Linked DNA regions of Filimonas effusa. The protein of the gene in region 3 binds, or shares a complex with, the protein of the main gene of each other region. Links are inferred from orthologs where the notes say so. Each region holds a gene or a part of one and is shown on either strand. Other genes may lie near its edges. The genes, in order: pfkA, rny and pnp.

Region 1 (2,975 bases), 290 kb from region 3 along the record:
TGCCTGAAAATAACGCAGCGGATGTGCTTTATCTTCAAAAACCAGCACATCGCTCTCCTGCGATGTACCGAGTTTATGATAATAAACCTTCTGAAACTCGTTTGCTTTTACAAGTTTGCTCTTCTCGTCAGGTTTGGGATAACGGCTGTAATAGAAACCCTCCTCCCCCTTCCAGGCAAATCCGCTGAACTTGAGAAATTCTATTTTATCAGATAACAGCTGCTTGCTTTCCGCATCCATTACATAACCTGTTTGCCAGTCGCTGCCAGACTGTGCTACAGTATATACAAGGTGTTTGCCCGATTTGGAGAACCGTACAGCGGAAAGCGCTGCTGTACCATCGGCTGCGAATTTATTCGGGTCAAGAAATACTTCCGGTTCAGCTTTGATATCTCTTTGCCTGTATAATACACTTTGATTCTGGAGGCCGTCATTTTTATAGAAATAAAACCAGCTTCCCTTTAAAAAGGGAGAGCCGTATTTTGGATAGTTCCATAATACCTCTAATCTTTGTTTTACCTGCTCTTTGAAGGGTATTTTTGACAAGTATTCCCTGGTTACAGCATTCTGCTCCTTTACCCATTGAGCGGTAGCCGCACTGTTATCGTCTTCAAGCCAACGATACGGATCGGCAACTGCTGTTCCAAAATAATTATCAGATACCTGACCTTTAGCTGTAGAAGGGTATATTAATTGTGCATTACTGTTTTGCATAAAAAACGAAGAAAGAAGGGCCCAAAATGCATACTTCTTTTGCATAAAGCTGTTTTAAATGATTACAAGATTCGGCAAGTTAAGTAGTCATAACGCTAAATTCATAAGTAATTCATGATTAAATTCATGAATCAATATTGGGCAAATGCTTACTTTTGAATCTTCGGAAACGTTATCGTAGATAATTAACAATAATTTGCCATTCTTTTTGAAAAATTTTTAACCGGACAATAGATCGTTGCACAATGTCAAAAAAAGTAACAAAAATCGGAGTTCTGACATCCGGTGGAGACGCTCCCGGAATGAATGCTGCCATCAGAGCTGTAGTCAGAACAGGAATTTATAACGGCCTGGAAGTATATGGAATTATGAGGGGTTACAATGGGATGATCGAGGATGATATCTTTCATATGGACAATAAGTCTGTAGCAAACATCATCCAACGTGGAGGAACGATCTTAAAAACGGCCCGCAGTAAAGAGTTCATGGAAGCCGCAGGCCGCCAGAAGGCTTATGAAAACCTCAGAAAAAGAGGTATCGATGGCTTGGTGGTAATAGGCGGAGATGGTAGCTTCCGCGGCGCACAACGGTTTAGTAACGAGTTTGATATTCCTTGTATCGGTCTTCCCGGTACCATAGATAAAGATATAGCCGGCACAGACTATACTATAGGTTTTGATACCGCTGTAAATACCGCGGTAGAAGCTATTGATAAGATCAGGGATACCGCTGATGCCCACGATAGGCTGTTCGTTGTAGAGGTAATGGGCCGCGATGCCGGTTATATTGCGCTTCACAGCGGCCTCGCAACAGGCGCTGAAAGCGTATTGATCCCCGAAACGCGTACGGATGTGGAAGACCTTATTTCAGGCTTAACAGAGAAAGAAAAACGCAAAAAGCTGGTAAACCTGGTGGTTGTTGCCGAAGGCGATGAAATGGGTGGCGGCAGCGAAATAGGTAAAATACTGAAGAACCGCCTTCCCAATATGGACATCCGGATTTCAATCCTCGGCCATATCCAACGTGGCGGCGCTCCTTCCTGCCAGGATAGGATCATTGCCAGCAGAATGGGCTATCACGCAGTAGAAAGCCTGCTTTCCGGACGCCATAATGTAATGGTAGGTATTGTTGATGATAAAATGCATTACATACCTTTGGACACAGCCGTTAAGGAAAAACAAGCGTTTACTTCCGACTGGTTAAAGATCATTAAAATATTAGCAAGCTAAAAATCCCCATATAAAAAGTTGATGTATGTCAAAGAATGTAGAAAAATACCTGCACAAAGAAATGGACGCCCAGGCAGGAATAGATCATAGCTTTCACAGGACCAAGATTGTAGCTACAGTAGGTCCCGCATGTGACACATACGAAAAGTTACTCGATCTGGTAAAAGCTGGTGTGAATGTGTTTCGTCTTAACTTTTCTCATGGTACACACGAAGACAAAACAAAAATCATCGAGCATATCCGCAACATTAATAAATCTGAACCATACAATATCTCTATCCTCGGCGATTTACAAGGCCCCAAGCTGCGCGTTGGCGAAATAGAGAACGGAGCACTTGAAATCAAAACCGGCGATATCCTCACTTTCACTTCTAAAGAGAAAGTAGTTGGTACAATGGAAAAGATCTATGTCTCCTATCCTAACCTGCACGAAGACGTAAAAGTTGGCGATAAGATCATGATCGACGATGGCAAACTTGAAGTAGTTGTTATCGAGATCAAAGGAGAAGAAGTAAAAGTAGCAGTTACCTACGGAGGTGCACTCTTACCTAAAAAAGGAGTGAACTTACCCGATACCGCAATTTCTCTGCCTGCCTTAACAGACAAGGATATTGTAGATCTCGAATATATCATTGAACAAAAACTTGATTGGGTAGCTTTATCTTTTGTACGAAAAGCAGAAGATATCGTAGATCTGAAAAAACGTATTGCTCTCAAAGAAAGCCCTATCAAGGTCATCGCCAAGATAGAAATGCCTTCTGCAATGGCCGATATCCGTAACATCGTTCTGGAATCCGATGCGGTAATGGTAGCACGTGGTGACCTCGGTGTTGAATTACCGGTAGAGAAAGTACCAATGGCTCAACGCGATATCATCCGTAAATCTATTCACCGTGGCAAGCCTGTAATCGTGGCTACTCAAATGATGGAAAGCATGATCGACCGCACCAAGCCCAACAGAAGTGAGATCACCGACGTTGCCAATGCGGTTCTTGAAGGAGCTGACGCCGTGATGCTTAGCGCAGAAACTGC
Region 2 (3,055 bases), on a different replicon or contig from region 3:
ATCAGCTTTGGCCTGGATCACCTGCCGGGCTTCGTTTCCTTTTTTCTTTTCGGTTGAGCCGGGATATTCAGTAGCGGCGCCTTTTACATTTCTGACGAACTGTTCGGTTCCAAAATCGAATACGATGTTGGAATTTAATACTGTGATGTCGAAAAACTTATTGGGATCGGGGCGGTTACAGGCTGCGCATAAGGCGATAACGGAAAGAAGGAACAGGTGTTTTAAGTTGTTCATTGTTATATTGATATTTAGATTTCGTGTTTTACCGGTGGTTTAGCTACCGGCAAGAAACGGGCCGAAAGGTTAATTATGTGGCAGTAACATATGTGTAAAGATATGAATAGATAATAGAATATGCTGTAAGGGAGGGATACCTGTAATAAGGGGGATAAAATAAAAGAGCCGGTTCAGCAGCCGGCTCTTTTTTGTTCACAGTTTTCTTCGGATTAAAAACGGACAATATGACTATGCCAAGTTTGGTGCCATAATCCCAGGTTTTTTTAAGATGTTGATATTCAGTAGTTTTTTATTTTTTGAAACGTTATAAAATCCCTTTATGGGAAAAAGAAGTCCCATTTTTGGACTATTTTCCAATTCCTGAATTTGACTTGCTTTAGTTATCTTCGCGGCTTACGCTTATTCCATTTATAATATAACGATAAAAGAGAGTAAGATGTGAGAAAGAGATATAAGATTTTGAACCCATTAATAATTTTTCACGAGCATGGATCAAATAACTATTGTTATAGTAGGCATAGTTGCGGCGGTAGTAGGTATAATAGCAGGTAAATTCATTTTCGCCAAGAATACACAGAAGCAGATAGACGATGCGAATACACAGGCCCAGTCTATTTTAAAGGAAGCTGAGATAAGAGCTGAGACCATTAAGAAGGAAAAACAACTGGAAGCGAAGGAACGTTTTGTGCAACTGAAGGCTGAATATGAAAAAGAGGTGCTGGAGCGCAATAAAAAAATAGCTGACTCAGAGAACCGCGCGAAGCAAAAGGAAACTTCTATTACCCAGAAAGAAAACTCGTTAGATAAGCAAATCAAAGAGAACGAGGCTATCAAGGAAAATCTGAACCGCCAGATAGAGGTTGTAAACCAAAAGCGCAGCGAACTGGAGAAACACCAGGAGGAGCATATCCGCCGTTTAGAAAAAGTTTCCGGTCTTACTGCTGATGAAGCCAAGACTCAATTAATAGAAGGGTTGAAGCATGAGGCTCAAACCCAGGCTCTTGTATTACAGCAGGAGATTGTGGAGGACGCGAAGCAAAAGGCGAATAAGGAAGCGCGGAAGATCATTATTCAAAGTATTCAACGTACTGCTGCGGAGCAGACCATTGAAAATACGGTTACTGTTTTCAATCTTGAGAGTGATGAGATCAAGGGTCAGATCATTGGCCGTGAGGGTCGTAACATTCGTGCGATAGAAGCTGCAACGGGTGTTGACCTTATTGTAGATGATACCCCTGAGGCTATTATTCTTTCTTCTTTTGATCCTTTGCGTCGTGAAATTGCGCGTTTGTCGTTGCAGCGTCTTGTTGCAGATGGCCGTATTCACCCTGCCCGTATTGAAGAGGTGGTAGAGAAAACGCGCAAGCAGCTGGAAGAGCAGGTGATGGAGATTGGTGAGCGTACTGTTATTGAATTAGGTATTCATGGTTTACATAAAGAGCTGGTACGTATGGTGGGTAAAATGCGTTTCCGTTCTTCTTATGGTCAGAACCTGCTGATGCACAGCCGTGAGGTTGCTAATTTATGTGGTATCATGGCAGCTGAGCTGGGAATGAATCCCAAGCTGGCGAAAAGAGCGGGTTTACTTCACGATATAGGTAAAGTGCCTGATGAGGAAACTGAACTGAGCCACGCATTGCTGGGTGCCAAGCTGGCTGAGAAATATGGTGAAAATCCTGCTGTTGTAAATGCTATTGGCGCTCACCACGATGAAATGGAAATGCAATATGTGATTTCTCCGATAGTTCAGGCTTGTGATGCTATCAGCGGTGCAAGGCCTGGTGCGAGAAGGGAGATCATGCAGCAATATCTTCAGCGTATTAAAGACCTGGAGCAGCTGGCGCAAGGTTACCAGGGTGTTGAAAAGGCATACGCTATACAAGCGGGCCGTGAGTTACGTGTGATAGTAGAGGCTGATAAAGTAACTGATGCCGACAGTGATAAACTGAGCTTTGAAATTGCCCAGAAGATTCAAACTGATATGACCTATCCCGGCCAGATTAAAGTAACCGTTATTCGTGAGAAACGTGCGGTGAATGTGGCAAGGTAAGGGTTCGATATTTTTTGTAAGCCGGAGTATTTGCTCCGGCTTTTTTTTTGAATGAATGGGCAGATTTTGTTTGGGGATCGTTAAATGGCCAGGTGGAATGGGTGTGGGAGGTTGGAATATATACCTATAGGGATGAACATCCTTTTATAGTTATATTCTGATTTAAAATGAAAAGTAATATTTTATCTATAGTGCCTGTTGCGGTGGCTGTTTTGTTATGCAATGGGATAATGGGGCAGACAGTGGTGCCGCAGCTTGGTAAGAATTCTATTGCGGAGGTGGTGGCTGCTATGACACTTGAGGAAAAGGCTGCTATTGTGATAGGTGGCGGGCGTGATGCCAAACCTTCTGTTCTTACTGATGGTACGATGATAGGCAGTTCTGATTTCCGGATACCGGGAGGGGCTGGTGTTACCAATGCTATTCCAAGGCTTGGTATTCCTGCCATGGTGTTGGTTGACGGGCCTGCGGGTGTTCGCATGAATGTGAAGCGGAAGAACGATGATCATCTTTATTTTGCCACGGCGTTTCCTTCGGGCACCACGCTGGCTTCGACCTGGAATACGGAACTGGTGCAACGTGTAGGGGAGGCTTTTGGTAATGAAGTGAAGGAGTTTGGTGCTGATATTATATTGGCGCCGGGGGTTAATATTCATCGTAATCCGCTGGGCGGGCGCAATTTTGAATATTACTCAGAGGATCCTGTTATAACGGGCAATATTGCGGCTGCTATCATCACCGGTTTGCAATCGAATGGCATAGGTACTT
Region 3 (3,147 bases):
CTTTCATCAATATGCATGAACAGTTCGTTGCGCACTTTTCCGGTACGGATGTGGCGGAATACATTATAGCGGACAGCGGTGTAGAGGTAAGCGCTGAGGGAAGAATTGATCTGGATCTGGTTTCTTTTTTGCCAGAGCTGGAGGAAGAGATCCTGGAGGATGTCTTCACAGGCGGCTTTGTCTTTTAATACATTGAAGGCCGAGAGGAAAAGACCTTCCCAGTAAAGCAGATAGATGTCATTCAATGCCCCCTCATCCCCTCCCGAAAGACGGTCAAGCAGCACCTTATCAGTCATTGTATGATCCATAGCAGTTATTGGCTGAAGAAATAAAACTTACAATAAAATACAGTTAATTCTCATATAATGCAAGCGTATTTCAAATTCATTTCTTATGTAATAATATAAAAAAAGCGGCCTGAGTAGCAAACTCAGACCGCTTTTCTGTCAAAAACAGTGGTAAACCCCTATAAAATTCTATGATCTTGGAGGTCTTCCGCCACCATGAGGGCGATGATTTCCGCCTTCTGGTCTTTCTGGCCTTTCATTATTTTCAGCCGGCATACCTTCTGGTTTAGGCATTAATATTTTGCGGCTTAACTTGAATTTTCCTGTTTTCTGGTCTAAACCAATCAGTTTTACTTTGATCATGTCGCCTTCTTTCAGCACGCCGTCGAGGTTTTCGAGACGTTTCCATGATACTTCGCTGATATGGAGTAAACCTTCTTTTTTAGGCATGAATTCTACGAAGGCGCCGTAAGGCTGGATTGTTTTCACTTTTGCTTCGTATACTTCACCTACTTCAGGTACTGCAACAATACCTTTGATCCATGTGAGCGCCCTGCTTACGCCATCTTTATTAGCAGAGAAGATGCTTACTTCGCCGAAGTTGCCTACTTCTTCAATATTGATGGTTGTGCCGGTTTCTTTCTGGATCTCCTGGATCACTTTACCCTGGGGTCCGATAACGGCTCCGATAAATTCTTTATCGATCACCAGTTTTTCCATACGTGGTGCATGCGGTTTCACTTCAGGACGTGCTTCAGCGATACACTCATACATGGCATCGAGGATATGTAAACGGCCTTTACGGGCTTGTTCGAGGGCTTCACGCATTACATCCATGCTTAAACCATCGACTTTAATGTCCATTTGAACACCGCAGATACCATCACGGGTACCGGTTACTTTAAAGTCCATATCGCCCAGGTGATCTTCATCGCCGAGGATATCGGTAAGGATCGCATATTTTCCATCACCACGGGAAATCAATCCCATAGCCACACCGCTCACGTGTTTAGGAACAGGCACGCCTGCATCCATGAGGGCGAGAGAACCTGCACAAACAGTTGCCATAGAAGACGAGCCGTTTGATTCAAGAATATCGCTCACCACACGAACAGTATAAGCATATTCGCTACCTGGCATCATTTGCTTCAGGGAGCGCATAGCCAGGTTACCATGGCCTACTTCACGACGGCCGGGACCACGCATAGGCTTCACTTCGCCCGTTGAGAACGGAGGGAAGTTATAGTGCAGGATGAATTTTGTGTAATCAGATTTTGCAGCGCTTTCAACGAGGAGTTCGTCGAGTGGCGTACCCAATGTAACAGTCGTTAAAGACTGGGTTTCGCCCCTGGTGAAGAGTGCAGAGCCGTGCGGCGTTGGCAACGGATCTACTTCCATAGCCAGCGGACGTACCTGGTCGAGCTGACGGCCATCGAGACGGATACGGTCGTCGAGGATCATATCACGCACGAGTTCCCACTGGAGATCTTCGTAGTATTTTTTAGCGAGCTTTTTGGTTTTGTCTTCTGCTTCTTCGCCCAGGCTTTTCACCAGTTCGTCTTTCAAAGCTTTGAAGGCATCGCTGCGTTCGTGTTTGGCAGTATTACCGCGGGAAATAGCTTTGATCTTTTCAGAAGCAAAAGCGGCAACCACTTCTTTCAGGGCTTCGTTCTGGTCGGGTTTGGGATAGTCCCTTTTACCGGTAACGCCTTTTTTAGCGCGCAGTTCTTCCTGTGCTTTGATTTGAACGCGGATAGCGTCGTGCGCAAGTTCAAGCGCCTTTACCAGGTCTTCTTCTTTACACTGCTTGCTTTCGCCTTCCACCATCATCAGGTTTTTCTCGGTAGCAGCAATGATGAAATCCATATCGGCTTTTGCAAGCTCGGAACGGGATGGGTTTACCACCAGCTGTCCGTCGATACGTGCGATCCGTACTTCAGAAATAATTTCTTTTACGGGAATATCGGATACTGCGAGGGCTGCAGAAGCTGCCAGGCAGGCCAATGCATCCGGTAAAACTTCTTCATCGCTGGAAACCAGGGTGATGAGCACCTGTACATCGCAGAAATAATCTTCGGGGAAAAGAGGACGTAAAGCACGGTCAACCAAACGGCTGATCAGCACTTCCGGGTCGCTGAGACGGCCTTCCCTTTTGAAAAAAGAGCCGGGTATACGACCGGCTGATGCAAATTTTTCCTGATAATCAACTGAGAGGGGGAAGAAATCCTGACCTTCTCTGGGTTCTTTATTTGCAACAACAGTAGCTAGTAATATATTATTGCCTTGTTTAACGGTAACAGAACCGTCGGCCTGGCGGGCCAATTTTCCGGTTTCGATGGTCACTTCACGACCACCGCCCAGATCAAACGATACACTCAAAGGTTGTGATAACATAAATCAATCTCCGATTTACAAGATATGCAAAATCAGACTATAGCAAACAAAAAATATTCCCAACCGTTCTTAAATCAGTTGGGAATAGCTTTTTACATAGCCTGTAAAAATTTATTTCCTGAGGCCCAGTTTCTCGATCAGAGCGCGGTAACCAGTCAGGTTATGCTTTTGGAGGTAGCTCAGCAAACGCTTACGCTGACCAACCAGTTGCATTAAACCACGTTGTGAGGAATGGTCGTGTTTATTAGCTTGCAAGTGCTTGGAGATACTGGTAATACGCTCTGTAACCAGTGCTATTTGAGCTTCAATTGAACCAGTGTTTTCAGCTTTACCACCGAAATTTGTGAAAATTGTAGCTTTTTTTTCTTTAGTTAAATAAGGCATCTCAATTTTTTTAAAAAAACATCCAGGTTTTTACTTCTTCTATTTGGAGGGCAAAGGTAATACTTTAATTCAAATGTCAAAA

Evidence for each region.
Region 1: pnp (region 3) and pfkA share a complex: the UniProt entries of both Bacillus subtilis proteins name them as parts of the possible RNA degradosome complex. The link is inferred for Filimonas effusa from one-to-one orthologs.
Region 2: pnp (region 3) and rny share a complex: the UniProt entries of both Bacillus subtilis proteins name them as parts of the possible RNA degradosome complex. The link is inferred for Filimonas effusa from one-to-one orthologs.

The regions. Positions count from the first base shown.
Region 1 is NZ_SDHZ01000001.1:2,085,368-2,088,342, forward strand. The notes cover bases 138-2,951. They hold pfkA (6-phosphofructokinase), read left to right. Parts: upstream 138-959; coding sequence 960-1,943; downstream 1,944-2,951. Other genes in these bases: ESB13_RS07780 (prolyl oligopeptidase family serine peptidase), read right to left, coding at 138-759; pyk (pyruvate kinase), read left to right, coding at 1,969-2,951. Outside these bases: more of ESB13_RS07780, read right to left, coding at 1-137; more of pyk, read left to right, coding at 2,952-2,975. UniProt on the Bacillus subtilis protein: Catalyzes the phosphorylation of D-fructose 6-phosphate to fructose 1,6-bisphosphate by ATP, the first committing step of glycolysis.
Region 2 is NZ_SDHZ01000002.1:927,569-930,623, reverse strand. The notes cover bases 112-3,005. They hold rny (ribonuclease Y), read left to right. Parts: upstream 112-724; coding sequence 725-2,287; downstream 2,288-3,005. Other genes in these bases: ESB13_RS15005 (glycoside hydrolase family 3 N-terminal domain-containing protein), read left to right, coding at 2,455-3,005; ESB13_RS15015 (hypothetical protein), read right to left, coding at 112-234. In the rest of the region: more of ESB13_RS15015, read right to left, coding at 1-111; more of ESB13_RS15005, read left to right, coding at 3,006-3,055. UniProt on the Bacillus subtilis protein: Endoribonuclease that initiates mRNA decay. Initiates the decay of all SAM-dependent riboswitches, such as yitJ riboswitch. Involved in processing of the gapA operon mRNA, it cleaves between cggR and gapA.
Region 3 is NZ_SDHZ01000001.1:1,799,294-1,802,440, forward strand. Bases 80-3,065 are described here. They hold pnp (polyribonucleotide nucleotidyltransferase), read right to left. Parts: upstream 2,682-3,065; coding sequence 477-2,681; downstream 80-476. Other genes in these bases: ESB13_RS06775 (RNA polymerase sigma-70 factor), read right to left, coding at 80-308; rpsO (30S ribosomal protein S15), read right to left, coding at 2,793-3,065. In the rest of the region: more of ESB13_RS06775, read right to left, coding at 1-79. UniProt on the Bacillus subtilis protein: Involved in mRNA degradation. Catalyzes the phosphorolysis of single-stranded polyribonucleotides processively in the 3'- to 5'-direction. Necessary for competence development in Bacillus subtilis.